DNA from 2 places in the Rhizobium sp. MHM7A genome. Region 2 is predicted to be linked to the other one. Evidence: predicted binding sites of a transcription regulator. Region 2 holds the regulator's gene; the other holds the start of a gene.
The links. Region 2 encodes PhoB, which activates phosphate uptake and scavenging genes when phosphate is short. Its sites were predicted from a motif close to TGTCATNNANCTGTCAT; they were not measured.
Positions count from the first base shown of each region.

Region 1: a site for PhoB is predicted at 7,224-7,240, ahead of phnC (phosphonate ABC transporter ATP-binding protein). Genes of this name have one in related genera too.

Region 1 covers NZ_VCHT01000005.1:263,872-279,302, forward strand. The annotation lists gene dapB (4-hydroxy-tetrahydrodipicolinate reductase) at 1-387, shown strand, start outside; gene FFR93_RS19530 (2,3-bisphosphoglycerate-dependent phosphoglycerate mutase) at 409-1,044, shown strand; gene phnF (phosphonate metabolism transcriptional regulator PhnF) at 1,088-1,825, opposite strand; gene phnG (phosphonate C-P lyase system protein PhnG) at 1,997-2,473, shown strand; gene phnH (phosphonate C-P lyase system protein PhnH) at 2,473-3,081, shown strand; gene FFR93_RS19550 (carbon-phosphorus lyase complex subunit PhnI) at 3,086-4,192, shown strand; gene FFR93_RS19555 (alpha-D-ribose 1-methylphosphonate 5-phosphate C-P-lyase PhnJ) at 4,189-5,064, shown strand; gene phnK (phosphonate C-P lyase system protein PhnK) at 5,061-5,837, shown strand; gene phnL (phosphonate C-P lyase system protein PhnL) at 5,868-6,575, shown strand; gene FFR93_RS19570 (DapH/DapD/GlmU-related protein) at 6,572-7,189, shown strand; gene phnC (phosphonate ABC transporter ATP-binding protein) at 7,307-8,149, shown strand; gene phnD (phosphonate ABC transporter substrate-binding protein) at 8,219-9,130, shown strand; gene phnE (phosphonate ABC transporter, permease protein PhnE) at 9,199-10,179, shown strand; gene phnE (phosphonate ABC transporter, permease protein PhnE) at 10,179-11,531, shown strand; gene FFR93_RS19595 (DUF1045 domain-containing protein) at 11,651-12,346, shown strand; gene FFR93_RS19600 (alpha-D-ribose 1-methylphosphonate 5-triphosphate diphosphatase) at 12,360-13,499, shown strand; gene phnN (phosphonate metabolism protein/1,5-bisphosphokinase (PRPP-forming) PhnN) at 13,496-14,101, shown strand; gene FFR93_RS19610 (GrpB family protein) at 14,111-14,614, shown strand; gene FFR93_RS19615 (DNA translocase FtsK) at 14,645-15,431, opposite strand, start outside.
Region 2 covers NZ_VCHT01000010.1:63,216-78,646, reverse strand. The annotation lists gene FFR93_RS27105 (HAMP domain-containing methyl-accepting chemotaxis protein) at 1-1,639, shown strand, start outside; gene FFR93_RS27100 (hypothetical protein) at 1,774-2,052, shown strand; tRNA gene FFR93_RS27095 (tRNA-Gly) at 2,077-2,150, opposite strand; gene FFR93_RS27090 (2'-deoxycytidine 5'-triphosphate deaminase) at 2,211-3,305, opposite strand; SAM riboswitch at 3,378-3,456, shown strand; gene FFR93_RS27085 (O-succinylhomoserine sulfhydrylase) at 3,501-4,685, shown strand; gene apaG (Co2+/Mg2+ efflux protein ApaG) at 4,909-5,301, shown strand; gene FFR93_RS27075 (hypothetical protein) at 5,484-6,068, opposite strand; gene FFR93_RS27070 (Hsp33 family molecular chaperone) at 6,179-7,171, opposite strand; gene argF (ornithine carbamoyltransferase) at 7,262-8,176, opposite strand; gene FFR93_RS27060 (aspartate aminotransferase family protein) at 8,214-9,413, opposite strand; gene FFR93_RS27055 (GcrA family cell cycle regulator) at 9,834-10,367, shown strand; gene phoB (phosphate regulon transcriptional regulator PhoB) at 11,013-11,696, opposite strand; gene phoU (phosphate signaling complex protein PhoU) at 11,856-12,569, opposite strand; gene pstB (phosphate ABC transporter ATP-binding protein PstB) at 12,614-13,429, opposite strand; gene pstA (phosphate ABC transporter permease PstA) at 13,445-14,764, opposite strand; gene pstC (phosphate ABC transporter permease subunit PstC) at 14,761-15,431, opposite strand, start outside.

The sequences.
Region 1 (15,431 bases), on a different contig from region 2:
CTCGATCCTATTGATTGGGACATCGAGATCCTGGAAATGCATCACAAGCACAAAGTCGACGCCCCTTCCGGCACTGCACTTCTTTTCGGCGAAGCGGCGGCCAGGGGCCGCAATGTCGATCTCGCCTCGAAATCGGTCAGGGTGCGCGATGGACATACCGGCGCCCGGGAGGCGGGTACGATCGGTTTTGCGACGCTGCGCGGCGGCTCCGTCATCGGCGAGCATTCCGTGCTTTTCGCCGGCGAAGGCGAAATCGTCAGCCTGTCGCACAGTGCGGCCGACCGTTCGATCTTCGCACGCGGTGCCATCAAGGCGGCGCTCTGGGCGCGCGACAAGAAGCCGGGGCTCTATTCCATGCTCGACGTGCTCGGGCTTTCTTCCCAATAAAGATATTACGGAGGCATATTCATGAGCGGTACCCTCGTCCTCGTTCGCCACGGCCAGAGCGACTGGAACTTGAAGAATCTCTTCACCGGCTGGAAGGATCCCGATCTGACCGAGCTCGGCATCCAGGAAGCCAATGCGGGCGGCGCCGCACTTGCCGAATACGGGATCAAATTCGACATCGCCTATACCTCGGCTCTAGTGCGCGCGCAGCACACGCTGAAGCTCATTCTCGACAAGGTCGGTCAACCTGACCTCGAGACGATCCGCGACCAGGCGCTGAACGAGCGTGACTACGGCGACCTCTCGGGCCTCAACAAGGATGATGCGCGCGCCAAATGGGGCGAGGAACAGGTGCATATCTGGCGCCGTTCCTATGACGTGCCGCCGCCCGGTGGCGAGAGCCTGCGCGACACCGGCGCGCGCGTCTGGCCTTACTACCTCACGGATATCCTGCCGCGCGTGCTGCGCGGCGAGAAGGTGCTGGTTGCCGCGCATGGCAATTCGCTGCGTTCGCTCGTCATGGTGCTCGACAAGCTCAGCAAAGAAGGCGTGCTTGCCCTCAACCTCGCGACCGGCGTTCCCATGGTCTACAAGCTGAATGCGGATTCCACCGTCGCTTCCAAGGAAGTGCTGGGCGATATGTCCGGCGCGCATTGAATTCAAGTAGGCGTGCCACCGGAGCCGGTCGGCACGCCAAGCCTCAATTCTCGATGGTGAACTGCACCCGATCAGCCGCAAACCGGCTAATGGAATATTGCACCGGCACGCCATCAAGATCGGTGTTCATCGCCTTGGCGATCAGAAGGATCGCGCCAGGGGTGAGCTCCAGGTCAGCCAGATCGGCAGTAGCAGCATGCGCCGCCGTTACCTCGGTTGTCGCCCGGACGTAGTCCACCAGCCCGAGTTCGGCGAAAGCCTTGGTGATCGATTCGTGCTTTCGGTAGGCCTCGCCGATCCCGGCGAAACGTTCGGCGTGAAACCAGCTCGTCGCCCTTGAAACCGGCCGCTTGTCGGCCTCGCGCAGCGTTTCAAGCCGGATCACCTCTGCTCCCGGCTTCAGGCCAAGCCAGCGAGCGACCTCGGCGCTCGCCTCCTCCTTTGCCTCCTCGAGCAGAAGTCCTCGCATCTCGCGCGCCTGATCGCCGATACCGGCGGTAAAGCGGGTGCGCCGCGTGATCGGGAAGTTGAAGCGCTCCTTGCGCTCGATCAGCGTGCCGCGACCTTGCACCGCACGCACGATGCCTTCCTGCGCCAGCGCCGCCAGAGCGCTGCGCACCGTATGCCGGTTGACGCCGAACTGCAGCGCCAGCCCGGTTTCTGGCGGCACCATTCCAGTTTCGTCATAGGCGCCGGCGCTGATCGCCTCGCGTATCCGGTCGGCAATCTGACGCCAAAGCGCCACACCCGTTTGCCTTTGCACCTGCTTCAATCCCGCCATTCCACCCTGCCACTTCATTCCCACTGCTTGGATCAAAGCGTTACAGAGTCGCCTGCGCAGCGAAAAGATGCGTTACGCCTGAGATGTCACACCCTTGTCACGACTTCGATCTAAGCCTAGAAATATCTTGTATAGTTGTCTATATCAATAGACATTTCCGGGAAGATGGCGATGATATCAGCGGAGAATAGGGACGCTGCGTCACAGAGGGTGTCGGCGCGCAAACGCGCCGCCGATCTGCTGGCGCGCGCAAAACGGAGCGAACTCTCGGCGGTCTGGGATGCGTTGCCGGAAAAGCCTCAGGTGCAGCCGGTGCGCGGACCCGAAACCGGCCTGGTGATGGTGCGCGGGCGCATCGGTGGCGGCGGAGCCGCCTTCAATCTTGGGGAAGTGACGGTGACGCGTGCTTCGGTCCGGCTCGACTCCGGATCGGTCGGGCATGCGCAGGCGCTCGGCACCGACCGGGAAAAGGCCCGTCTTGCGGCGATGTTCGACGCGCTCTGGCAGCAGGAGGCGACCAGGGATTTTGTGGAACAGGCCCTGCTTCTGCCGATCGAGGAACGGATAGCCGCTGCCGAACGCCGTAGGGCGGATGAGACGGCGGCAACCCGCGTCGACTTTTTCACTATGGTGCGGGGTGACGACTGATGGGTCTGAAGATAGAAGCCCTGACCGGCGGCTTTGCCGCCCCGGTGTTCCACTCCCAGAGCGTTTTCAAGATGCTGATGGACGGCATGGCCCGTCCCGGCACGATCCAGACCGTTGAGCCCGATATCGCTCCGCCCGGGCCGTTCGGCATCGCCGCCGGCGCGATCGCGCTGACACTTTGCGACCATGACACGCCGGTCTGGCTTTCGCAGGGATTGGCCAAATCGGCTGTGCCGGAATGGCTCGGCTTCCACACTGGCGCTCCGCTGACGAGCGAAAAGGCCGAGGCGCGCTTCGCTTTCACGGAAGCCGGTACCGCGCTTTCCTCCTTCGGCGTCTTTGCATCGGGCACGCAGGAATATCCCGACCGTTCGACGACCATTATCATCGAACTCGCCGAGCTGGAGGGCGGGCGCAGATTGGCACTGATCGGCCCCGGCATCCAGAGCGAGACTGAGATCGCGCCCAGGGGGCTGCCCGAGACCTTTCTGCCGCTTTGGACGGACAATCGTGCGCTCTTTCCGCGCGGCATCGACATCGTGCTGACATCGGGCAAACGCTTCCTCTGTCTGCCGCGCACCACCAAGATCACAGCAACGGAGATCTGAGCTCATGTATGTTGCCGTCAAGGGTGGCGAGGCCGCCATTGCCAATGCCCACCGCCTGCTTGCCGACCGCCGCCGCGGCGACCGTTCTCTGCCGGCGATCGGCATCGACCAGATCGTGGCGCAGTTGGGCCTCGCCGTTGACCGCGTGATGGCGGAGGCCTCGCTTTTCGACCGCACGCTTGCAGCGCTCGCCATCCGCCAATCGCGCGGCGATATGATCGAGGCGATCTTCCTGCTGCGCGCCTACCGCACGACTCTGCCGCGCTTCGGCTATTCAAGGCCGCTCGACACGGCTGATATGACGATCGAACGGCGCATCTCGGCGACCTACAAGGATCTGCCGGGCGGCCAGCTTCTTGGGCCTACCTTCGATTATACCCATCGGCTGCTCGATCCCTCGCTGCTTCAGGACGAAGCGGTCGAGGCGCCTGCCCAGCGTACGGCGGAGACCGGCCGCGTCATGCGCGTGTCCGAAATTCTCGGCGAGGAAGGCCTGATCGAGGCAGACGGCGACATGCCGCAAGATCACGAGATCGGCGACCTGACCCGCGAGCCGATGGAATTCCCGATGACCCGCGACCTGCGCCTGCAGGCGCTTGCCCGGGGCGATGAGGGCTTCCTGCTGGCGCTCGGCTACTCCACCCAGCGCGGCTATGGCCGCAATCACCCCTTCACCGGCGAGATCCGCATCGGCGAAGTCGAGGTGGAATTCGACGTGGCGGAGCTCGGCTTCGCCGTCTCGCTCGGCGTAATCCAAATCACTGAATGCCAGATGGTCAACCAGTTCAAGGGATCGGCCAAGGCGCCGCCGCAATTCACCCGCGGCTACGGCCTCGTCTTCGGCCAGAGCGAGCGCAAGGCTATGGCGATGTCTCTGGTCGATAGGGCGTTGCGCGCCGAAGAGCTCGGCGAGGACATCACCGCGCCTGCGCAGGATGAGGAATTCGTCATTTCCCATTCCGACAACGTCCAGGCGACCGGTTTCGTCGAGCACCTGAAGCTTCCGCATTATGTGGACTTCCAGGCCGAACTCGATCTCGTCCGCCGCATGCGCCGCGAATTCGAAGCCGCCCGCAGTGCTGGCGAAGACATGAAGGAAGCCGCCGAATGAGCGATCTCGCCAGCTACAACTTCGCCTATCTCGACGAGCAGACCAAGCGGATGATCCGCCGCGCCATCCTGAAGGCAATCGCCATTCCAGGCTACCAGGTGCCTTTCGCTTCCCGCGAAATGCCGATGCCCTACGGCTGGGGCACCGGCGGCGTGCAGGTGACGGCCTCGATCATCGGGCCTGACGACGTGCTGAAGGTCATCGATCAGGGCGCCGACGATACGACCAACGCCGTTTCCATCCGCGCCTTCTTCCAAAAGGTCGCCAATGTCGCGGTGACGACGCATACCAGGGATGCGACGATCATCCAGACGCGCCACCGCATCCCGGAGGAAAAGCTCGGAGCCGGCCAGGTGCTGGTCTATCAGGTGCCGATCCCAGAGCCGCTGCGCTTCCTCGAGCCCCGCGAGACCGAGACCCGCAAGATGCATGCGCTCGAAGAATACGGCCTCATGCATGTGAAGCTCTACGAAGACATCGCCCGAAACGGCCGCATCGCCACCACCTATGCCTATCCGGTCAAGGTGCATGGACGTTACGTCATGGATCCTTCGCCGACACCGAAGTTCGATAACCCGAAGATGCACAAGTCGGAAGCGCTGCAGCTTTTCGGCGCCGGTCGCGAAAAGCGCATCTATGCCGTGCCGCCCTATACCGACGTCGTCAGCCTGGACTTCGAAGACCATCCCTTCGAGATTCAGCGCTTCGGCAAACCCTGCGCGCTCTGTGGCGCAGAGGATGTCTACCTCGACGAGGTCATCCTCGACGACAAGGGCGGCCGCATGTTCGTCTGCTCCGATACCGACCATTGCGAAGATCGCCGGGCGCAGGGGCATGCCGGCGAAATGCTGGCCCGGGAGGCTGCGGAATGACCGACACGGCGCTTCTCAAAGTCAACGACCTCTCAAAATTCTACGGCAATCGCATCGGCTGCCGGAACGTCTCCTTCGAGCTCTGGCCCGGCGAGGTGCTCGCCATCGTCGGCGAATCCGGTTCGGGCAAGACAACGCTGCTCAACTGCATCTCCACCAGGCTGATGCCGACCACCGGCAGCGTCGAGTACCACATGCGCGACGGCAGCTACCGCGACCTCTACCATATGAATGAGGCCGAGCGCCGCTTCCTGATGCGCACCGACTGGGGGTTCGTACACCAGAACCCCGCCGACGGGCTGCGCATGACCGTCTCGGCCGGCGCCAATGTCGGTGAACGGCTGATGGCGATCGGCGACCGGCACTACGGCAAGATCCGCTCGGCCGCCATCGACTGGCTTGAACGTGTCGAGATCGACGCAGAGCGCATCGACGACCAGCCGCGCGCCTTTTCCGGCGGCATGCGCCAGCGCCTGCAAATTGCCCGCAATCTCGTCACCGGGCCGCGCCTCGTCTTCATGGACGAGCCCACAGGCGGTCTCGACGTTTCGGTGCAGGCGCGCCTGCTCGATCTGGTGCGCGGCCTCGTCAACGATCTTGGCCTCTCGGCCATCATCGTCACCCACGATCTCGCCGTCGCCCGGCTTCTCTCGCACCGGATGATGGTGATGAAGGATGGCTGCGTCATCGAACACGGTCTGACAGATCGTGTTCTCGACGATCCGCGGGAGCCTTACACCCAGCTGCTCGTCTCCTCGATCCTGCAGGTCTGAGCCATCGTTAGAAACCAGGAAAGAACAATCATGGCCACGCCCCTCGTCGTTTCCGAAGTCTCGAAAAGCTTCACCATGCACCTGCGCGACGGCATCAGGCTGCCCGTCGTCTCCGACGTCGCCTTCTCTGTGTCGTCAGGCGAATGCGTCGTGCTCGGCGGCCCCTCTGGCATCGGCAAGAGCTCGCTGCTCAAGATGATCTACGGCAATTATGCCGTCGATACCGGGCAGATCCTCGTCCACCACGACGGGCGCATCGTCGATCTTGCCTCGGCCGACCCGCGCACCGTGCTCAACGTGCGGCGCCATACGCTCGGCTATGTCAGCCAGTTCCTGCGCACCGTCCCGCGTGTCGCGGCCATAGACGTAGTGGCCGAGCCGCTTGTCGCACGCGGCGAACAGGCCATGGCGGCGCGGGAAAAGGCCGGTGCCCTGCTCGCCAAACTCAACCTGCCCGAAGCGCTCTGGCAGCTTCCGCCCGCTACCTTTTCGGGCGGAGAACAACAGCGGGTCAACATCGCGCGCGGCTTCATCACCGACCATACGATCCTGCTTCTCGACGAACCCACAGCGTCGCTCGATGCACGAAATCGGGCCGTCGTCGTCAGCATGATTGCCGAAAAGAAGCGGGCGGGCGTTGCTCTCCTCGGCATCTTCCACGACGAGGAAGTGCGCGAAGCCGTCGCCGACCGCATCCTCGATGTCCAGCAGTTCTCTCCACGAAAGATCGCTGCATGAACCGGAAGCTGGGCCTTGAGCCCTATATCGACGAGACTGCATCCGTCAGCGATTCCACCCTCGGGCGCTATACCGAAATCTCGGAACGCTGCCGCATCAGCGAGGTAACCTTCGGCGACTATTCCTACATCATGCAGGACGGCTCCATCTGGTGCGCGACGATCGGCAAATTCGTCAATATTGCCGCCGCCGTTCGCATCAACGCCACCAACCATCCGACCTGGCGCGCGACGCTGCACCATTTCACCTATCGCGCCGCAGATTACTGGCCGGACGGCGACATGGAGGAGGATTTCTTCGCCTGGCGGCGCTTGAATCGCGTGACGATCGGCAATGACGTCTGGATCGGCCATGGGGCGACGATCCTGCCGGGCGTCAGCGTCGGCAACGGCGCGGTGATAGGCGCCGGTGCCGTCGTATCGAAAGACGTCGCGTCCTACACGATCGTCGGCGGCGTCCCGGCCCGGCTGATCCGCGATCGGTTTTCTAAGGCGCTAGGAGAACGCATGGACGAACTCGCCTGGTGGGATTGGGAACATGACCGGCTGCGCCTGGCACTCCAGGATTTTCGCAACCTGAGCGCGGAAGATTTCCTCTCCCGCTACGGCGGCTAAACCTCCGATACGAGCGCCAGGAAATGTGACAAGACTTACACAAATATGACATCTGAGGGTCATCAAGCGGGACTAATGCGATCCTGATAAAGGCCCGGAATGCAGGGGAAGAGCATGATGTTCGCGCTGAAGGATGTCACACGTCGTTTCGGAAACAAACTCGCAGTCGACGCCGTCACACTCGAGATTTCTCAGGGTCAGATGGTTGGCATCATCGGCCGCTCCGGCGCCGGCAAGTCGACGCTCCTGCGCATGATCAACCGGCTCCAGGAGCCGAGCTCCGGCTCGATTCACTTTGCCGGCGTCGAAGTCTCCGGACTTCGTGGCCGAGCGCTGCGCAACTGGCAGCGCGACTGTGCGATGATCTTCCAGCAGTTCAACCTGGTGCCGCGCCTTGATGTTCTCACAAATGTCATGCTCGGCCGGCTCAATCACCGCTCGACGCTTCTGAGCCTGCTCAGCGTCTTCACACGCGAGGAGCGTATTCACGCCATCGCCGCGCTCGAACGCCTCGGCATTGAGCAGACGGCGCTGCAGCCGGCCGGCACGCTTTCCGGCGGACAACAGCAGCGCGTGGCGATTGCCCGCGCGCTCATGCAGAACCCGAAGATGGTTCTCGCCGACGAGCCGATCGCCTCGCTCGACCCGCTGAACGCCAAGATCGTCATGGATGCGCTGCGCGATATCAACGAGCGCGAGGGCATCACCGTCATCACCAATCTGCACACGCTCGACACCGCCCGCAACTACTGTGAGCGCATCATCGGCATGGCCGGTGGCCGCGTCGTCTTCGACGGAAAGCCCTCGGAGCTGACCGCGGAGGCTGTCAAGGAAATCTACGGGACGGATAAGGACGGCGCCGGCATCGACGAAACGGTGACCTCGACCAGCCTTGAATCCACTCGTCGCCCCGAAATCGCATCATCCGGCATGACGGCCAAAGCCGCCGCCATGCATTGAACCGTTTCCGGCCGACGGGACAACGGCCGGAGAACCAACTGACAAGCCACGTCACAAAAGGAGACTTCCATGTCTGCATTCCGCAATATCCTGATGGCAACCATCGCCGTAGCCGCCCTCGCCGGCAATGCCGCCGCACAGGACGTCAAGGTACTCCGCATCGGACTCGATGGCGGTGAAAACGAGGCCGACCAGGTTCGCCGCACCGAGTGCGTCAAGCCGGGCCTGACCGCTGCCACCGGTGTTTCCGAAGTCCAGCTCTTCCCATCGCCGAACTACAACGGCGTCATCCAGGGCCTGCTCGGTGGCACGATTGACCTCGCCGTCATGGGCGCTGCCTCTTACGCCGCGGTTTATATCAAAGATCCGAACGCCGTTACCCCGGTTCTGACCACGAAGCAGGCCGACGGTTCGACAGGCTACTATTCGATCATGGTTGCCCGCAAGGATTCCGGCATCAAGACGCTCGCCGACGCCAAGGGCAAGAAGCTCGGCTTCGCCGATCCCGACTCCACCTCCGGTTACCTCGTTCCTAACGTTGCCCTTCCGAAAGACACCGGCGCTCCCGTCAAGCAGTATTTCTCTGAAACCGGCTTCGGCGGCGGCCATGAGAACCTCGTTCTCGGCGTTCTCGACAAGAAGTTCGACGTCGGCACCACCTTCGGTTCCGGTCAGGGCGAGTGGGCGCAGGGCTACACCTCCGGCAACCTACACCAGATGGTCGCCAAGGGCCTGCTCGACATGGACGATATCGTCGAGGTCTGGAAGTCGCCGCTCATCCCGAACGGTCCGCTGATGGTTTCTCAGAAGCTGCCGGCCGATCTCCAGAAGAAGGTTACCGCCTACTTCGCCGAGCTGCCGAAGACCGACAAGAGCTGCTTCGAATCGTTCACCGGCGGCGGCTACGTTGACTGGGCACCGGTGGACCAGAGCTTCTACCAGACAATCATCGACGCCCGTAAGGCCGTGATCGGCGGCTGATCCTCAGTCTGAACAGTCTTGCGGCGGCATTATGATGGTGCCGCCGTTTTCCAAAAAGGAAGCCAGATATGGCGCACTCGGCCGGCGCGAACTCTCTGAACGGATTGCAGGAGAGCTCCCGCACCATCCTCGATCATTATCAGAGCCAAGTTCGAACGCGGCGGATCTACACCATCGTTTCAATCGTGGTCTTCCTCATCATCCTCGGCGCCTCGCTCGACTTCGCCAACAGCGCGAATTCGGGCAAGTTTTTCGAACGCCTTCCCTATTTCTTCGATTTCATGAAGAGTTTTGTGCCGGACAGCCCGCTGGAGATCTTCCGCGCCATGTTCGACCTGCCGTCGCCCTTTTCCGACGGTTCGATAAAATACGACTATACAAGCGACCGCGTCTGGATCACCGACAGTTTCTACATTCCGAATTTCTTCTACCAGCTCGCGATCACGCTCAACATCGCCATCGTCTCCACCATTCTTGGCGCAAGCGGCGCGTTCATGCTCTGCTTTTTCGCTTCCACCAACCTCGTCGGTGCAGGCGTAACCCGATGGATCGTGCGGCGCATCATGGAAATCATGCGCGCTTTTCCGGAAATCGTCATCGCCGGCCTGCTCGCGGCGATCCTGTCGATCGGGCCTATCTCGGCGATCATCGCGGTCTGGGTCCACACCGTCGGCGCGCTTGGAAAGCTGTTCTTCGAAGTCGTCGAGAACGCCGACATGAAGCCGGATGAGGGCCTGCGCGCAGTCGGCGCAGGATGGATCGAGCGTGTGCGTTTCGCCATCCTGCCGCAGGTGCTGCCGAACTTCGTCTCCTATACGCTGCTGCGCACCGAGATCAACGTGCGTGCCTCAACCATTATCGGCGCTGTCGGCGGCGGCGGCATAGGCGAGGTCTTCAGCCTGTCGATTGGTCGCGACCATGCCGCCAAGACTTACGCGATCATCATCCTGCTGCTGATCACCGTCATCTGCGTCGACCAGTTCTCCGCCTGGCTGCGCCGCCGGCTGATCGGCAAGCAGTCCTTCGAATTCGGCAGGGGAGCAGCGTGATGTCCTCTGTCTTGACCCTCGACACCGCCGAGCGCAACCGCCTGCTGACCGCCTATCCGGATGTCTTCCATCGCAGCTTCATGCAGCGCTGGGGTCTCCTCCTCATTTCGGCGGCAGTCCTCATCTATCTTGGCTTCTGCTTCGCCTTCTTCAACGTCATTCCGACTTTCGTGAACGGCAACTGGGACCGTGCGGCGATCTATGTCCAGGACTGGTATTCCTGGCGTGCCCAGCCACGCTTGCGTTTCCAGAACGATCAGGTCGTTCCCCAATGGACAAGTCGCCGGCAGTATCCCGAAGGCGCCGATATCGACTGGCTGAAGCCTAGTGCCGACGGGAGCAGATACATTGTCACATTCGGCAGCGACGCCGACCGGCTGGAAGTAAGCCCGAGCCGCGTCGATGTCTATATCGACGGCAAGCTCTATCCCGTGACCATCACCCGCGACCGCGCCTCCATGCCCGCAAATGCGCCAGCCCAGATGCACCAGGACGACAACAAGGTGAATGTCTATTACGGCTTTGCCGGACAGGCAGAAATTCGAACTAGCCAGGTCTATGTGCAGCGCCGTTTTCTCGGCTGGGCGAACTTCTTCTTCGATACGCAATCGCCCTTCTGGGGCCGCAGCCTGCCCGAGGTCATCGGCCTGATCTTCTCCGGCGAACGGCTCGATGCCAATCAGTCCAATGCATCGCTGGCGTTCGACAACTTCCTCAACAATGCGAGTTGGCAGCACGGCGACATCCTGTCGAAACTGATGCAGACGCTGGTCATGGCCTTTGTCGGCACGCTGTTCGGCACCCTGGTCGCTTTCCCGCTCGCCTTCATCGGCGCGCGCAACATCATGCGCAGCCGCGCCGTGAACTGGGGCACGAAACGGCTCTTCGATTTCCTGCGCTCGATCGACATGCTGATCTGGGCACTGTTCTTCACCCGTGCCTTCGGCCCCGGGCCGCTTCCAGGGATCGCGGCAATCTTCTTCACCGATACGGGCGCACTCGGAAAAGTCTACGCCGAAGCGCTCGAGAACATCGACGACAAGCAACGCGAGGGCGTCAAGTCGGTGGGTGCGGCGCCGGTCGCCGTCCAACGTTTCGGCGTCATCCCACAGGTTCTGCCAGTCTTCATCTCGCAATCGCTCTACTTCTGGGAATCGAATACCCGCTCGGCGACCGTGATCGGTGCGGTCGGTGCGGGCGGCATTGGCCTCAAGCTGCTGGAATCCATGAAGACCAATTCGGACTGGGACAAGGTCGCCTATATGGTGCTTCTGATCCTCCTGGTGGTCTTTGCCTTCGACAATCTCTCGAATGCGCTGCGCTCGCGCGTGATGGGCAAAAAGAACCACTGAAGAGCTGCCGCATCATCATTCTGTCACGGAAATCTTTTAGCCGGGGAGCCTGCTTGCGGTTCGCCGCCAAATCACTGCACATTGCGCTCCCCATCTCGACGATCCCCAGGATAACAGCCTTGCGCTACGCTCTCTATTTCTCGCCGCCGAAGGATGATCCCCTGACCGGCGCGGCCTCGCTCTGGCTCGGTCGTGACGCCTTTACGGGCGAGACTTATCCTGCACCGAAACATGAGATGCTCGGTGCCGCGGAACAGTTCGAGCTGACCGCCGAGCCGCGCCGCTACGGCTTTCACGCCACGATCAAGGCGCCGTTTTCGCTCGCCGCCTCCGTCACCGAGAAGGATCTGATGGCGGTTGCCGAAGAGTTTGCTGCGCGCACGCCGGCCTTCGAGATTCCCGAACTCGTGCTCGGCCAGCTCGGCCGATTTTTTGCCCTTGTTCCCGGCTCTCTTCATCAACCACTTCAGGATTTCGCCGCGAAGGTGGTAAAATCCTTCGAGCCCTTTCGCGCAGCGCTCTCCGATGCCGACATCGCGCGGCGCAACCCGGAGAAGCTCAGCGAAAGCCAGCGCGCAAATCTGCATCGCTGGGGTTATCCTTACGTCATGGAGGATTTCGGTTTTCACATGACCCTGAGCGGCCAGGTACCCGCCGAGCGCGCCGATGTCATGAAGGCGATCCTGACTGAGCGTTTTGCCGGTTTCATCGGCCGGCCGCTTTCGATTTCCGGCCTTGCCGTCTTTACCGAGGAGACGCGCGGCGCCCCATTCAAAGTTCATTCCTGGCTGCCGCTCAGCGGCGCCAAAAGCTGAAAGACCTGACGATATGAGTAAAGAGACCGTCTTTTCCAACGCCCGCATCGTTCTCGAGGACGACATCCTCTCAGGATCGATCCTCATACGCGACGGCAAGATCGCTGACATCTCCGAGGGCAGTTCGGTAGCCGGCGAAGATTTTGAAGGCGACTACATTATTCCCGGCCTCGTCGAACTGCATACCGACCATCTCGAAGGCCATTATCAGCCGCGTCCGGGCATCCGCTGGCACAAGACGGCTGCCGTCCAGGCGCATGACGCGCAGATCGTCACATCGGGCATCACGACGGTCTTCGACTGCCTGCGCATGGGCGCGGACGAGGACGGCGGTTTCGAACATGGCGAGATGCGCGAGATGGCTGACGCCATCCAGTCGGCCGAAAAGGAAGGCAGGCTACGCGCCGAGCACCTCATCCACCTGCGCTGCGAAGTGTCGGCCGACAACGTGCTCGAACATTTTGCCGATTTCGAAAACGACCCGCATGTGCGGCTGGTCTCGCTGATGGATCACGCGCCGGGGCAGCGCCAGTTCCAGACGATGGATCAGTACATCTTCTACTATCAGAAGAAGCGGGGCCTGAGCAATGAAGCCTTCGCCCGGTTCGTCGCCAAACGACAGGCGGAATCGGCGCGCAACTCGACGCCGCATCGCGCCGCCATCGCCAAGGTCTGTGCCGAGCGCGGCATCACGGTCGCAAGCCATGACGATGCCACGCTTTCCCACGTCGACGAGGCGATCGATAATGGCGTCCGCCTTGCCGAGTTCCCGACAAGCTTCGATGCCGCCCGGGCATCGCACGAGCACGGCATGAGCGTGCTGATGGGCGCGCCCAACATCGTTCGCGGCAAATCCCATTCCGGCAACATCGCCGCCCGCGACCTCGCCGAAATGGGCGTGCTCGACGTCCTGTCGTCCGACTACGTGCCGCTCAGCCTGCTGCATGCACCCTTCATCCTCGCAGACGAGGTGGAGAGCATCACTCTTCCGAAAGCGATCGCAATGGTGACTTCGACTCCTGCTCGCACCGTCAGCCTCGACGATCGGGGCCGGATCGCGACCGGACTTCGTGCCGACCTCGTCCGCGTCCACCGCTCGCATGGCGTGCCGGTGACACGCTCCGTCTGGCGCCAGGGACGCCGTGTCGCATGACCCCGCACGAACCCCATGCGGCAGCCGGAGCCGAACGCGGCATCATGGTCGTCGTCGTCGGGCCGAGCGGCGCCGGCAAGGACACGCTGATGAACCTCGCTGCGCGGCGTTTTTCCGGCCGCGACAATGTGCATTTCGCCCGCCGCGTCATCACACGCCATCGCGATGCCGGCGGCGAGGATCATCTTTCCGTCTCGCTCGAAGGCTTTGCAGCCATGGAGCAGTCAGGATCCTTCGCCGTCTGGTGGGAAGCGCACGGCCTGAAATACGGAATCCCCGCCGAGGTCTCGGTGGCGCTATCAAGGGGCCATCTCGTCGTGGCCAACGGCTCACGCTCGGCGCTTCACCGCTTCCAGGCCGCTTTCCCGCGACTGAAGGTCATCAATGTCACGGCCCGCCCCGAAGTGCTCGCCAGCCGGCTGGAAGCGCGCGGGCGCGAGACACATGAGGACATCATGGCCAGGCTTGCCCGCGGCCCGCTCACCGTGCGTGGCGACTACGACGTGACGGAACTCGACAATAGCGGCTCGCTCGAAGAAGCCGAGCAGAAGATGATCGCAATCCTGGACGGGTTACTGGCCGAAGTGCACTCGACACAGTAGAGCAGCAGGATGCGCGCCATCAAAGTCGTCGATTACGACCCTTGCTGGCCGCGGCTCTTTGCTGAAGTCAGCATCGAGATATCTGCGTTGCTCGGCGAGGTCGTGCTTACCATCGATCACATCGGCAGCACGTCGGTGCCCGGCTTGGCGGCCAAGCCGAAGATCGACCTCGATGTCGTCATGATCTCAGACGAGGTTCTGCCGATGGCAATCAAGATCATGCGCGCGACCGATTTCGTCTTCCACGGTGATAGAGGCGAGAAACGATGGGGCTTCACCCGCGATTATGATGATGATGGGTTCAAGCTCTATCTCTGCGGCCCGGATAATCGCGCCCACCGGGAGCGCATCCGGTTTCGCGACTATCTCCGAGATCACCCGGAAAGAGCCCGGGCCTATGCCGAGCTGAAACGCCGCTTGGCTGTGGAGGCCGGCGGCGATCGGGATTTCTATACCGGCGGCAAGACCGAATTCGTCAGCGAGACGGTGCGGCTGGCAGCCTTACGGACATGAATCGGAGTGCGTAGGGCACCCCGTGCCCTATCAATCCCCGTCGCCCCGTCCGGAGACGATCTCGCGCTTACCGACATGGTTGGCCGGCCCGACGAGGCCTTCCTTCTCCATGCGCTCGACGAGTGAAGCGGCTCTGTTGTAACCGATGCCGAGGCGGCGCTGGATGTAGGAGGTCGAGCACTTCTTGTCGCGCATGACCACCTTGACCGCCTGCTCGTAAAGCTCGTTGCCATCCTCGGAAGCCATGGCGCTCTTGTCGAAAACGGCGCCGGCCTCTTCCTCTTCCGGTTCTTCCTCCTCGTCGGCGGTCACGGTGTCGAGATATTCGGGGCGGCCCTGCGTCTTCAGATGCGCAACGACCTTCTCCACTTCAGCATCGGAGACGAAGGGACCATGGACGCGGGCGATGCGTCCGCCCCCCTGCATATGCAGCATGTCGCCCTGGCCGAGCAGTTGTTCGGCGCCCTGCTCGCCGAGGATGGTGCGGCTGTCAATCTTCGAGGTGACCTGGAATGAAATGCGAGTCGGGAAATTCGCCTTGATCGTGCCGGTGATGACGTCGACCGAAGGGCGCTGAGTCGCCATGATCAGGTGAATACCCGCGGCACGCGCCATCTGCGCCAGACGCTGGATCGCACCCTCGATCTCTTTGCCGGCGACCATCATCAGGTCGGCCATTTCGTCGACGATGACGACGATATAGGGCATCGGCGCAAGATCCAGTTCCTGGCTTTCCTCGATCGGCGCACCTGTTCCCTTATCGAAGCCGGTCTGGACCATGATATGGATGGTCTCGCCCTTTTCGCGCGCCTGTGAG
Region 2 (15,431 bases):
CCTGGCCAATAAGATCATCGAGCAGAGCAAGGGCGAGGATCGGGCCGGCGCACTCGCCAATGTTGCGCTGATCAATGCCAGGCTCGATGCGCTGACGCCGAAGATGATCGCCAACAATGATGCGATGATGGCGATGCTCAACGACGGCGGCGACGCGCTTTCGGCGTCCGTCAGCGGCCGGATCACCTTCTGTTTCGTCCTGATCGGCATTGCCGTTCTCGCCGCGATCGGCTTCTCCGTTGCCGTGGCGCAAAAAGGCATCGCCGGCCCGATGACGAAGCTCAGCCTGCGCATGAAGCGGCTTGCCGAAGGCGACACCGATAGCGATATCAGCGGTCTCGATCGCCGCGACGAAGTCGGCCAGATGGCAAAGGCGGTTTCGATCTTCCGCGACAATGCGATCGAGCGTCGTCAAATCGAGGCGCGCGCCGATGCGGACCGCAGTGTCAGCGAGCGCGAGCGACGCGAACGCGAGGCGCAGAAAGCTCGCGAGGCGGCCGAGCTCGAACGCGCCGTCGCAGCCCTTGGCGACGGCCTGCGCCGCCTTGCCGCCGGCGATCTCGCCTCATCCATCGGCGAGCCCTTCGTCGCCCATCTCGATGCGTTGCGCCAGGATTTCAACCACTCGCTCGAGAAGCTCAACGAGACCATGCAGGCGGTCGGCGCCAATGCGCGGGCCATCGGCGCCGGCGCCAACGAGATCCGTTCTTCCGCAGATGAGCTTTCCCGGCGAACGGAACAGCAGTCGGCCTCCGTCGAAGAAACCGCAGCGGCGCTGGAAGAGATTACCACGACGGTGCGCGACGCGGCCAAGCGCGCCGCGGAGGCGAGCCAGCTCGTCACCCGCACACGCCTCGGCGCCGAAAAATCCGGCGAGATCGTCCGCAAGGCCGTATCCGCCATGCAGGAGATCGAAAGGTCCTCCGGCGAAATTTCCAATATCATCGGCGTCATCGACGATATTGCCTTCCAGACCAACCTGCTGGCCTTGAATGCCGGTGTGGAAGCCGCGCGCGCCGGCGAGGCCGGCAAAGGTTTTGCGGTCGTAGCCCAGGAAGTGCGCGAACTCGCCCAGCGCTCGGCCAATGCCGCCAAGGAGATCAAGTCGCTGATCACCAATTCCGGCTCGCATGTGCAAACCGGCGTCACGCTGGTCGGCGAGACCGGCAAGGCGCTCGATGCGATCGTCACCGAGGTGCAGGAGATCAACCAGCACGTCCACGCGATCGCCGAAGCCTCCCGGGAGCAGTCGATCGGGCTGCAGGAGATCAACACCGCCGTCAACACCATGGACCAGGGCACGCAGCAGAATGCGGCGATGGTCGAGCAATCCACCGCCGCCAGCCACAGCCTCGCCAGCGAAGCGGCAGCGCTCAACACGCTGCTCGGCCAATTCCGGCTGACCGGCACAGGCGGTTTTGCCGCCGCTGCACCGATCGCGTCCGTCCGGCCGCCGGCCGCGGCACCTCGCGCGGCAGCGCGCCCGGCAGTCAGGGCAGCCCCGATCCGCATCGCCAAGGAAGGAACGGTGCGCCCCGCCGCCTCCCCGGCCCGCGCGCTCGGTCAACAGCTCGTCAGCGCCTTCGGCCCCAACAGCAGCACGCCGATAAGCAAGGATGGCGACTGGACGGAATTCTGAGCCGGTTGAAAGTATCGCGCGACGTTCCAGGCGCCACTTCCCGAAGGAGTGATGGCCGAGGCGCCGTTTCATCTGGTGCGCCTGTTCCGATCGGGAGTAAGATCGCGGCGTTCGGCGCACCGGAAGGGATAGACATGAAACCGGCAATCATCGGCCTCATCGGCACTCTTGTTCTCGCGGGATGCAACACCGTCAGCTACAGTGGACCGGGTCTTGAACCGATCCCGGGCAGCATCACCTATAATGGCCAGCCGCGCAGCAAGCTCACCAAATCCCCGCCCGGCTCCAGCTTCCCGCATAATTTCATCGACCAGTATGGCCGGGAGGTGGAGGAAACCTACATCATCCAGCCCGACCGGAGCCTGATCATCGCGCATCGGCAATACAAACCGATACGGTTTTTCGGGGATTAGGTTTTAATCGCATCACTGGGAAATTGGAGCGGGTGAAGGGAATCGAACCCTCGTATTCAGCTTGGGAAGCTGCTGCTCTACCATTGAGCTACACCCGCGATGCGCTGAGATTTCCAACAGATGGGGGCCGCTGTCAAGTCGCGACCCTCCGGCAGGCGTCAGATGCGGAAGTGCTTCGAGAGCTTGAGGCCCTGGGCCTGGTAGTTGGAGCCGAGACCGGAGCCGTAGAGGCTGGTGGGTTTTTCCTGCATGTGCTCGTAGACGAGGCGGCCGACGATCTGGCCGTCTTCGAGGATGAAGGGCACTTCGTGGCTGCGCACTTCCAGGACGGCGCGGCTGCCGCGACCGCCGGCCGGCGCGTGGCCGAAGCCCGGATCGAAGAAGCCGGCATAATGGACGCGGAATTCGCCGACCAGCGGATCGAAGGGGGTCATCTCGGCGGCATAATCCGGCGGCACATGCACGGCCTCACGCGAGACGAGGATATAGAATTCGTCGGGATCGAGGATCAGTTCGTTGCGACCGCGGCTGTAAAGCGGCTCCCAGAAATCGAAGATGTCGTGCTGGTCCTTTTCGTCGACATCGACGACGGCGGTGTGGTGTTTGCCGCGATAGCCGATCAGGCCGTCCTTGTCGCCGGAGAGATCGATCGAAAGCGCGATGCCGCCGCCGGAGACGTTCGGCTGCTTGCTAGCGACGAGCGTCTCGCTTTCATGCAGCTTCAGAAGTTCCGGCTCCCCGAGCACGGACTGGCCGACGCGGAATCGGATCTGCGAGAGGCGCGAGCCGCGGCGCACGACGATCGGGAAGGTGCGCGGGCTGATTTCCAGATAGAGCGGCCCGGAATAACCTGACGGTATCTTGTCGAATTCCTGGGCGTAGTCGGTGATGACGCGGGTGAAGATGTCGAGCCTTCCGGTCGAGCTCTTCGGATTCGCCGAGGCCGACATGTCGGCCGGCAGCGCCAGGCTCTCCATCAATGGCACGATATAGACACAGCCGGTTTCGAGCACCGCGCCCTGGGAAAGGTCGATCACGTGCAGGCTCAGCCGGTCGAGCTTGTCCGACACCAGATGCGAGGGGCCGGGCATGAACGAGGCGCGCACTCGAAAGGCCTTTGCGCCCAAGCGAAGGTCGAGGCTTGCCGGCTGGATCTGATCGCGGTCCAGCTCCCGCTCGGAGATAAGACGCCCCGTTTCAAACAGCGCCGAAATCGCGCGGTCCGCCAGAATTCCAGTGTCGCGAGCCATCATGCCCCATCCATCTTTTGCGCCGACAAAACCAAACTCGGGGAATTGACGCAAGCAGCTAACAGCAGTATTGCAGAATTATCCCGTGGTGATTTGGCCGGTCGGCTTGCAGCCACGTTAAACAAGTGGCTAAAAAGACCGGGTTATGAAACCGGTCTGCTTTTGCGGCCGGTTTTTTTGTTATGTGAAGGTGATGGCATGAGCAAGACCTGGCGCCCGGCAACCCAACTCGTCCATGGCGGCACGCTGCGTTCGCAATATGGCGAAACGTCCGAGGCAATCTATCTCACGCAGGGTTTCGTCTATGAGACGTCGGAAGCGGCCGAAGCCCGCTTCAAGGGCGAAACGGACGGCTTCATCTACGCCCGCTACGGCAGCCCGACCAACGACATGTTCGAAAAGCGCATGTGCGCATTGGAAGGCGCCGAAGACGCCCGCGCCACCGCTTCCGGCATGGCGGCCGTCACCGCCGCCGTCCTCTGCCAGGTCAAGGCGGGCGACCATATCGTCGCCGCCCGCGCTCTGTTCGGCTCCTGCCGCTGGGTGGTGGAAACGCTGGCACCGAAATACGGGATCGAATGCACGCTGGTCGACGGCCGCGATCTCGCCAACTGGGAGAAGGCCATCCGGCCGAACACCAAGGTGTTCTTCCTGGAAAGCCCGACCAACCCGACGCTCGAGGTGATCGACATATCAGGCGTCGCCAGACTCGCCAATCAGATCGGCGCCAAGGTGGTGGTCGACAACGTCTTCGCAACGCCGCTCTTCCAAAAGCCGCTCGAACTCGGCGCCCATATCGTCGTCTATTCCGCCACCAAGCATATCGACGGCCAGGGCCGGTGCCTGGGCGGCGTGGTGCTCGCCGACAAGGCGTGGATCGACGAGAACCTGCACGACTACTTCCGCCACACAGGCCCGGCCATGTCGCCATTCAATGCCTGGACACTTCTGAAGGGCATCGAGACGCTGCCGCTGCGGGTGAAACAGCAGACTGAGAATGCAGCAAGGATCGCCGACTTCCTGGCCGACCAAAACAAGATTGCCAAGGTGATCTATCCCGGGCGCGAGGATCACCCGCAGGCCGACATCATCGCCAGTCAGATGACCGGCGGCTCGACGCTTGTTGCCTTCGAGCTGAAAGGCGGCAAGGAAGCTGCCTTCGCCCTGCAGAATGCGCTCGAGATCATCAAGATTTCCAACAATCTCGGCGACAGCAAGAGCCTGATCACCCATCCGGCGACGACGACGCACAAGAACCTGACGGAAGAAGCGCGTGCCGAACTCGGCATTTCTCCGGGCACAGTGCGCCTTTCGGCCGGCATCGAGGACACGGAAGACCTGATCGAGGATTTCGCGCGGGCACTCGCCAAGGTCTCGGGCTGACCGACGACAATGGCGGCCGGGCTTCATGCAAATCCGGCCGCCCATCTGCGGGAACAAGTTCACCCGCGCCGGCGTTGCGAAGTAAAATTAACGCTGGCAATTAGGCTTAACGATCGAAAACCATTCGATCATGAGCATTTGACCGCTGATCAACGTTCCGTTTCTTGACGGGCAGGCCCTTCTTATAAGATACGGGTAACATATCTTGACTAAGGTGCAAGGCATGTATCGCGCCCTCACAAGAGATATCGAAGTCGTGGTCGAACCGTTCTATCTGGAGGAGCAATCCGATCCGGAAGACGATCGCTATGTCTGGGGTTACCGGATTGTTATCAGCAACAATTCCGGCGTCGCTGTCCGCCTGGTCAACCGCTACTGGAACATCACCGACCAGAACGGACAGGTGGACGAGGTGACCGGTCCGGGGGTCGTCGGCGAACAGCCGCGGCTCAGCCCGGGCGACACCTATGAATATTCTTCCGGCTGCCCGCTCGACACGCCGTCAGGGCTGATGTTCGGCCATTACCAGATGGAAACGGATGAAGGCGAGCTGTTCGACGTCGACATCCCCGCCTTCTCGCTGGATTCGCCGGGTCTGCTACGCGTGCTTAATTGAACGCGTAGCGTAGAAAATGCTACTCATCACTGCAAAGTAGCAGAACGTTCTGGTGGACGTGCGACCCAGATTGCGGAGCCTTGCCCCTTCATCCGCGTGCCGGCGCCGACCAATACCTGGGGGATGCAAGATCGATCTGGTCGCACAGCCGTGGATCCCAGGCTTGCCCAATTATCAATCTACTAAAGATCGAAAGGATCCGAGGCCTGAGTACCTGGCTTTGCTTCGAACGGATCTTTAGATTGCGGCGGTGCTGGCTGTTTTGCGACCGCATCGTTTACCGCCTTTTGGCAGGCGAGCAACTCATCCGCTGCCCTGGCGGAATCTTTCAGACCGAGGGCTACAATCTGCTTTCCTCTAAAGCTGGCGCGGAAACTCAGTTTACCCGCAAACTCCGCAATCAAGTCAGGATCCTTGGAATCAATCCATAATGATTTGAAGCCAGGGAGATCCAGACCTGTCGCATCAGCCGTCCATTTATACTCGCCTAACGAGAGTTCGAGGGGATAGCGCTTCCCTTTCTCCAGGGATTTCCAGTTTGGATTTCCGAGCATGATGTAAAAAGGGTTGTCCTTTTTCCGGAGATTGAAACCAAGACGAAAAATGGTGTCGTCATCAAAGGAAGTCAGAACAAAACAGCCATTGTCTAAGGTCGGATCGACAGCCACGCTCCAATCGCCGATCTCTTTCCATTGGTTTGTCTCGTCAGCCAAGCCAATTCGTGGCATCGCAGCCGTTAATGCGAGTACGAAATATAAAAAGCGCATAAGGCCCACCCCAAAGTACCAGTTGGGGAATAGGCGCACAGTAACTACCGAAAGTCGAGCCACGGTGCCGCTGCAATGCCATTTTTTTCGCGCGCTGCGCGCGACCGATGTTATTCCGCCGGCTGAAGCTCGGCCGCCTGGAAGCGATAGGTGGTCGAGCAGAATTCGCAGGTCACGGCGATTTCGCCATTTTCCTGGCTGGCCTCGATCTCCTCGGCGGTGAAGCCCTTCAGCACGTTACCGATCTTTTCCCGCGAACAGCTGCAGCGGTCGAAGACGGCGCGCGGTTCGTAGACGCGCACGCCGCGCTCGTGGAACAGGCGGAACAAGAGCCGTTCTGTGCCGACCTGCGGATCCGTCAACTCATCGGCGTCGATGGTCTCGACAAGCGAACGCGCTTCGACCCAGGCGTCGTCCTCGCCATGGGGGCGGTCGCCGTTGTCGCCGTCACCGCCGTGGAGATCGGGGTGGCGCATGCGCTCCGGCGCCTCCGGCAGGAACTGGGCGACGAGACCGCCGGCGCGCCAGCGATGGCGCGGCTTGCCGGCGTCGTCACGGTCCAAGAGTTCGGCCGCAGCCAGGCGCACGCGCGTCGGGATCTGCTCCGACTGGCGGAAATAGACACCGGCAATCTCTTCGAGCGAGGTGCCATCGAGCGCGACGATGCCCTGATAGGGTTGAGCGAACTTGCCTTGATCGATGGTGAAGGCGAGCACGCCCTTGCCGAGCAACTGCTCCGGCTCGGTCTCGCCTGATGCGACGGCCTTGTCGAGCAGCGACCGGTCAAAACGGGCATAAGCACGGACGTTGTCAGGCGTCGAGAAATCGGCGACGAGGAGATCGACCGGGCCGTCGCCCTTGGTCTGCACAGTGAACTTGCCGTCGAACTTCAGCGAGGTGCCGAGCAGCACCGTCAGCACGACCACTTCGGCAAGCAGCCGGGCGACGGGCGCGGGATAGTGATGGCGCTCGAGAATGGCATCGAGCATGGGCCCGAGCTGGACGGCGCGACCGCGCACATCCAGACCCTCCACCTGAAAGGGGACGACATGATCATCGCCGGCGAAATCGAACTGGCCGAGGGCGGCTGCAGCTTCTGCCATGGCATTCACTCCTAGTTCTCAAGCAAAGGGTCAGCGTGCCCTTCGCTCGCGCGGCCGCAAGTCCGTGACTTACAGGCTTCCGATTATGGTTCAGATCGCGCCCAGGCACCAAGCAAGAATCGACTTCTGCGCATGAAGACGGTTTTCCGCCTCATCGAAGACCACGGATTGCGGGCCGTCGATCACCTCGTCCGTCACTTCCTCACCGCGATGAGCGGGCAGGCAATGCATGAACAATGCATCATTGCCGGCCTTGGCCATCAAGGCCGCATTGACCTGATAAGGCTGGAAGACGTTGTGACCCCGGGCCCGATGTTCCTGATTCATGGAGACCCAGGTATCGGTCACCACGCAATCGGCGCCGGCGACCGCACGGTCGGCATCATGGCAGAGCATGATTTCGGCGCCCTCATTGCGGGCCCAGTTCAGATAGTGATCCTTGGGCTCCGAACCAAGGGGCACGGCCATGTTCATGCGGTAGCCGAAGCGCGCGGCGCCTTCGACCAGCGAATGCAGCACATTGTTGCCGTCGCCGGTCCAGGCGATGGTCTTGCCCTTGATCGGGCCGCGGTGCTCCTCGTAGGTCATGATATCGGCCATGATCTGGCAAGGATGGGTATCATCCGTCAGCGCATTGATGACAGGCACGGTCGCGTGCTCGGCAAGCTCCAGCAGGCGCGAATGCTCGGTCGTGCGGATCATGATTGCATCGACATAACGCGACAGCACCTTGGCGGTGTCCCCGATCGTCTCGGCGCGGCCGAGCTGCATTTCGGTGCCCGAAAGGAAGAGTGTTTCGCCGCCGAGCTGACGCATGCCGACGTCGAAGGAGACGCGGGTGCGCGTCGACGGTTTCTCGAAGATCATCGCCAGCATCTTGCCGGCGAGCGGCTTGTCGTCTTTGCCGGCCTTGAAGGCCTGCTTGCGGGCGAGCGCGTCGTTCATGATGGTTCTGAGGTCGGCTGATGTGACCGCCGAAAGATCTAGGAAATGTTTGGGAGCCATGTTCTTACCTGTCGTGCGCCCGAAGGCGGCGATCCTTTCAAGCCGTCTTCTTGACCTTGGAGGCGCGGATGCTCTCGGCGGCGCGCTCGAGGCGCGCGAGCCCTTCGCGGGCTTCCTCGGCAGTGACGACGAGCGGAGGAAGAAGGCGGATGACGTTGTCGCCCGCCGGCACGCCGAGCAGGTGCGCGGCGCGGATCGCCTGCAGCAGTTCGGCGGAGGAAACCGCAGCCTTGACGCCGAGCAGAAGCCCCTCGCCTCTGATATCCTCGATCACGTCGGGATAACGATCCTTGAGCGAGGCAAGCCCCTGACGGAAGACGAGCGCCACGTCGCGCACATGCTCAAGGAAACCATCCGCGAGAATGATATCGAGCACGGCGCTGCCAACGGCCATGGCAAGCGGATTGCCGCCATAGGTCGAACCATGCGTGCCGGCCTTCATTCCGGAAGCGGCCTCCGCGGTGGCAAGGCAGGCTCCGAGCGGGAAACCGCCGCCGATGCCCTTGGCAACGGCCATGATGTCGGGTGTGATGCCGGACCATTCATGGGCGAAGAGCTTGCCGGTGCGGCCGACGCCCGTCTGCACCTCGTCGAGGATCAACAGCAGGCCCTTTTCGTCGCAGATCTGGCGAAGCGCCTTCATGAACTCGTTGGTTGCAGGACGCACACCGCCCTCGCCCTGCACCGGTTCGATCAGGATTGCTGCCGTCGCATCGGTAACGGCGGCGCGGACGGCATCGATGTCGCCAAAGGGCACCTGATCGAAACCCGGCGCCTTAGGGCCGAAGCCTTCGAGATATTTCTCCTGGCCGCCGGCGGCGATCGTCGCGAGCGTGCGGCCGTGGAAGGCGCCTTCGAAGGTGATGATATGGAAGCGCTCGGGGTGGCCCTTGGAGAACTGATAGCGGCGCGCCGTCTTGACGGCGCATTCGAGCGCCTCCGCGCCCGAATTGGTGAAGAACACCTTGTCGGCAAAGGTTGCGTCGGTCAGGCGCTTGGCGAGGCGCTCCTGGCCGGGGATCTCATAGATATTGGAGAGGTGCCAGACCTTATCGGCCTGCTCCTTCAGCGCTGCGACAACGTGCGGATTGCTGTGGCCGACCGATGTCACGGCGACGCCGGCGCCGAAATCGAGATAACGCTCGCCGCCTTCGGTGATCAGCCATACGCCCTCGCCTCGCTCGAACCGCAGCGGGGCGCGAGAATAGGTGTCATAAAGCGGCGCGGCTTCAGCCATGGCGCGGGTCTCCCAATGTTGTCATGCCCGGACTCCGGCTAAAGACACCAAGCCCGACAAATTAAAAATGCCGCCTTTCGGCGGCAAGCGGTACTATTTCCTTTTCGCGCTGCAATGTCAACAAAACTGCGGCCTTAGCGCATGCAGCAAGCTAGTACAGGGGCGTTTCCGGCCTTCAACAGGCATTATTGCAGAAATGACACGCGGAGGCAGCAAGTTGGGGAAAACTTGAAATTCGATTCATCCGGATTCCCGCGACTCTTGTCACGGAGTCAGCCTCACACTAGGTTAAAGTTCAATTACTAGACTGCATGCGGCGGAACTAGTCACCAAAATTGATCAGGCGTTTCTTGTTTCGGAGGCTTCCGGGACAACGGTGAGGGATTCTGCCATCACCAACGCAAAAGGTGGAGACAGGGCATGAACTGGACAGACGAGCGGGTCGAGAAACTCAAGAAGCTTTGGTCGGAAGGACTGAGTGCCAGCCAGATCGCGGCGCAGCTTGGCGGGGTCAGCCGAAATGCCGTCATCGGCAAGGTGCACCGGCTGAGCCTTCCCGGCCGTGCCAAGGCCGGCGGCACAGCCACAGCGGCGCGCACGCCGAAGCGCCAGACTTCAGCGCCGCGTGCGCCGAACTACGCCTCCCGGATCACCACCCGCACCGTTACCCGCCAGCAGGGCGCAACGATGCTGAAGGAAGAGATCGAGGTCGATGCGGTCGAGGAGATGGAATATGTGCCGGCCGGCAACGTAGTCGTGCCGATTTCCCGCCGCCTTGGCCTGACGGAGCTGACTGAACGCACCTGCAAGTGGCCGGTCGGCGATCCGCTGAAGGAAGACTTCCATTTCTGCGGCTGCGAGTCCCCGGACAACTCACCCTATTGCGGCTATCATCAGAAGCTTGCCTACCAGCCGGTCAACGAACGGCGCCGGGCGGCTGCACGGGCAAGTTGAGCGGGCTGCATCCACGGACAAAAAAACGGGCCGAGTGGCCCGTTTTTTATGATCGGAGTGGGGAAGCGACCTTTGTGTTTGGCAGCAAAGCCGACCACACTTTCCGTCATCCCAGGGCTTGACCCTGGGATCCACAACCAAGCACACCACTTCAATTGTTTCCCTGCAGTTCGATGCTATCGCGCTTCTCACAGTGCCAGCCGCATGGATCCCAGGGTCAAGCCCTGGGATGACGGAGGGGAGATGGTGCCTGGACAGGTTGGCTCTGCAGGCGCGATGGAGAGGTGGCGCCGAGACGCACAGCCCTCGCAGGCGCGATGAATTTGCGGCAAAAGCGCCGCTTCACAAGCTGCATCAGCGGGCGTTAGGCTAGAACGCCAACCCACACTCCGTCATCTCAGGGCTTGACCCTGGGATCCACAACAGGCACTCGGCTTCGATAACTTCCCTGCAGCTGAATGCCATCGTTCCTCCCGCAGCGCCAGCCGCATGGATCCCAGGGTCAAGCCCTGGGATGACGGAGGAGAGGTGGTGCCTGGATGACCGAGGTGAGGCCGTGCTGGCTCATACCCAGCGCCGGTGCGATGAAGGGCCTGGGAACCGCTGCACGGGCGGGAGCGCCGGCCACATGCACTCTCCTCAACCTCAGGCCTCCATCGAGTAACCGGCGCCGCGGACGGTGCGGATGACGTCCTGCATGTTGGAGAAATTCAGCGCCTTGCGCAGGCGGCCGACATGGACGTCGACGGTGCGTTCGTCGACATAGATGTCGTGGCCCCAGACGCCGTCGAGCAGCTGCGAGCGGGAAAAGACCCGGCCTGGCGACGACATCAGGAATTCCAGCAGGCGGAATTCGGTCGGTCCGAGGCGGACCTCGCGGCTCTTGCGGTGGACGCGATGGGTTTCGCGATCGAGCTCGATATCGCCGCATTTCAGCACCGACGACAGCACTTCAGGGCGGGCACGGCGCAGCATCGCCTTGACGCGGGCGACGAGTTCGGGGGTCGAGAACGGCTTCACGACGTAATCGTCGGCGCCGGTGGACAGCCCGCGCACGCGCTCGCTCTCCTCGCCGCGCGCCGTCAGCATGATGATCGGCAGCCGCTCGGTTTCCGGCCGCATGCGCAGGCGCCGGCAGAGTTCGATGCCGGAGACGCCGGGCAGCATCCAGTCGAGGATCAGAAGGTCGGGCGTGCGCTCCTGAAGCCTGATTTCGGCCTCGTCGCCGCGCAGGATGGTATCGACCTCGAAGCCTTCCGCTTCCAGGTTATAGCGAAGAAGTACGCTCAGGGCTTCCTCGTCTTCAACAACTGCGACTCTCGGGATCATGCGTGTCCGTCTCCTCGCGCAAAAGCCTTAAACCGGGGCGATTAAGCAGGCGTCCTGCGCATCTTCAGAAATTGGCTGCGACCTCTTTGCGCGCCCCGAACGGGCGCGCACGCAAGTGGTTGGTCCGGGCGGCTGGCCCGGTCCGCTGGTTCGTGACGATTATTCCGTCGCGGCGCCGACAGTGTTGGCGCTGTCATCCTTGGGGCGATCGCCTTCCGGCTGGGCGCCCGTTGCCATGTAGTAGATAGTCTCGGCGATGTTGGTGGCGTGGTCGCCGATGCGCTCGATGTTCTTGGCGCAGAAGAGCAGATGCGTGCAGCTCGTGATGTTGCGCGGATCTTCCATCATGTAGGTCAGCAGCTCGCGGAACAGCGACGTGTACATCGCGTCGATCTCGTTATCGCGTTCGCGGATGGCGGTCGCCTTGTCGGCGGCGCGCGTCGTATAGACGTCGAGCACTTCCTTGAGCTGGACCAGCGCCAGCTCGGACAGGTGCTCGAGACCGCGGGCGAGCTTGCGGGGAACGCCGGTGCTCTGCACGGCGATGACGCGCTTGGCTGTGTTCTTGCCGAGGTCGCCGACGCGTTCGAGATCGGCGGCGATGCGGATCGAACCCATGATTTCGCGCAGGTCTGCGGCCATCGGCTGGCGGCGGGCGATGGTGACGATCGCCTTGTCGCCGATTTCGCGCTCGGTGTGATCAAGGATCACATCGTCGGAGATGACCTTCTGCGCCAGCGCCGTGTCGCCGTTGACCAGCGCCCGGACGGATTCCGCGACCATCTGTTCGGCCAGGCCGCCCATTTCGGAAATCCGCCTGGACAGGAACTTCAGATCATCATCATAGGCAGAATAAATATGTGTCGATGCCATTGGGCTTTGTCCTCGAATAACGGGAAGGCTTCGGATCGCCGCAATCAGCCGAAGCGACCCATGATGTAGTCCTGGGTACGTGGATCGTCCGGATTGGTGAACATCTTGTCGGTGTCGTTCTCCTCGACGAGGTTGCCGAGGTGGAACATGGCGGTGCGCTGCGAAACGCGCGCGGCCTGCTGCATGGAGTGGGTGACGATGACGATCGTGTAATTCTCGCGCAGCTCGTGGATCAGTTCCTCGACCTTGGCGGTGGCGATCGGGTCAAGCGCCGAGCAGGGCTCATCCATCAGGATGACTTCCGGGCTGACGGCAACGGCGCGGGCGATGCACAAGCGCTGCTGCTGGCCGCCCGAGAGGCCGGTGCCGGACTCGTGCACGCGGTCCTTGACCTCGTTCCAGAGGCCGGCGCGCTGCAGGCTGGTCTCGACGATCTGGTCGAGATCGGCCTTCGACTTTGCGAGACCATGGATGCGCGGGCCGTAGGAGACGTTTTCGTAGATCGACTTCGGGAACGGGTTCGGCTTCTGGAAAACCATGCCGACGCGGGCGCGAAGTTCGACGACGTCGATATCCGGATCATAGACGTCGTCGCCGTCCAGCGTGATCTTGCCGGTGACGCGGCAACCCTCGATCGTGTCGTTCATGCGGTTGAGGCTTCGCAGGAAGGTCGACTTGCCGCAGCCGGAAGGACCGATCAGGGCGGTTACGGTGTTTTCGCGGATGTTCAGGTTGACATCGAAAAGCGCGCGCTTCTCGCCGTAGTATACGGAGACATCCTGTCCGATCATCTTATACGGGACGTTGCTCATCTTCTGATCCAGCGCCTTTTCAACTGCAGCTTCCGTCAACATGTTCATGATGTTTAACTCCGTTTACCAGCGGCGCTCGAAGCGACGACGCAAGAGAATGGCACCCATGTTCATGGCAACCAGGAACAGGAGCAGGACGATGATGGCACCCGAAGTACGCTCCACGAAGGCGCGTTCCGCCTCGTTCGCCCACATATAGACCTGCACGGGCAGCGCCGTCGAGGGATCGAGCGGCGTGGTCGGTGCATTGGCGACGAAAGCGACCATGCCGATCAACAGCAGCGGCGCGGTTTCACCGAGCGCGTGCGCCAGACCGATGATCGTGCCGGTGAGGATGCCGGGCATGGCAAGCGGCAGGACATGGTGGAACACCATCTGCATCTTCGAAGCGCCGAGGCCCAGGGCTGCAGCGCGGATCGAGGGCGGCACGGCGCGCAGTGCGGCGCGGGTGGCGATGATGATCGTCGGCAGGGTCATCAGCGTCAGCACCAGGCCGCCGACCAGTGAAGCCGAGCGCGGCAGACCGATGAAGTTGATGAAGACGGAGAGGCCGAGCAGACCATAGACGATCGACGGAACCGCGGCGAGGTTGTTGATGTTGACCTCGATCAGGTCCGTCAGCTTGTTCTTCGGCGCAAACTCCTCGAGGTAGATCGAGGCTGCCACGCCGATCGGCAGAGACAGAACCAGCACGATCAGCATCAGATACAGCGAGCCGATGAGGGCGACGCCGAGGCCGGCAGCCTCCGGGCGGCTGGAGTTGCCATTGACGAAGAGACCGGTGTTGAACTCCTTGGTCAGCGCACCGCTCGCCTTCAGCTCGTTCATCCAGCCGACCTGCTTGTCGCTGACCTTGCGGTTCTTCTCCTCGACCGAAAGGTCGATCTGGCCCTTGTTGGCGCTGTCGATATTAGCATCAGCGAGCAGCGTGACGTTGACGGTCTTGCCGATGATCGAAGGATCGGCGACCACCATGTCACGCAGCTGGATCGGCGCGCCCTTGGAAAGCATGGCCGTGGCCTCACGCACATCGGGACGGCTGGATGCATTGATGTTCAGCTGCTTGACGATCGCATCGCGCAGCAGAACCGGATAGTTGGCGGCGATCAGCACCGAAGGGTCGGTCGCGCGCTTGTTGTTCGGGTCGATCGTCTTCTCGGCGAATTCGATCGGCAGGGTGATCGACGTCTGCTGGAAGGCCGTGTAGCCCTTGCCGATCACCGTCCACAGCAGGATGAAGAGGAAGATGAGGCCGAAAGCGATGGCGGCGATGCCATAGGCCTGGAACCGGCGCTCGGCGGCATAGCGGCGTTTGATGCCGATATCGCGGCGCGGCGGCGCCTTGGAAATGGTTCCGGCGACGGGAGAAACAATATTCGTCATTCGTACTGCTCCCGATATTTGCGCACGATGTAGAGCGCATAGATGTTGAGGCAAAGCGTGATGCAGAACAGCGTGATGCCAAGGGCGAAGGCAACCAGTGTCTGCGGCGAGGTGAACTCAAGGTCGCCGGTGAGCTGGTTGACGATCTTCACGGTCACCGTCGTCATCGGCTCGAAGGGATTGATCTGGATGCGGGCGGCGACACCGGCGGCCAGCACGACGATCATGGTTTCGCCGATGGCGCGCGAGGCGGTCATCAGCAACGCCCCGACGATACCGGGGAGAGCCGCCGGCAGGACAACCTTCTTGATGGTTTCGGAGCGCGTGGCGCCGAGACCGAGCGAACCGTCACGCAGGGCCCGCGGCACGGCGGTGATGATGTCGTCCGACAGCGAGGAAACGTAGGGGATCAGCATGATGCCCATGACGATACCGGCTGTCAGCACGCTCTGCGCCTGGATGAAACTCGCATAATTGCCGGAGAGCAGGCCGCTGATCTGAGCGGAGAAATCGCGCAGGAACGGGCCGACGGTGACGAGGGCGAAGAAGCCGTAGACGATCGTCGGAATGCCGGCGAGCACTTCGAGAAGCGGCTTGGCGATGCCCCGCAGCTTCGGCGAGGCATATTCGGCCATATAGATGGCGGCGAAAAGGCCGACCGGCACGG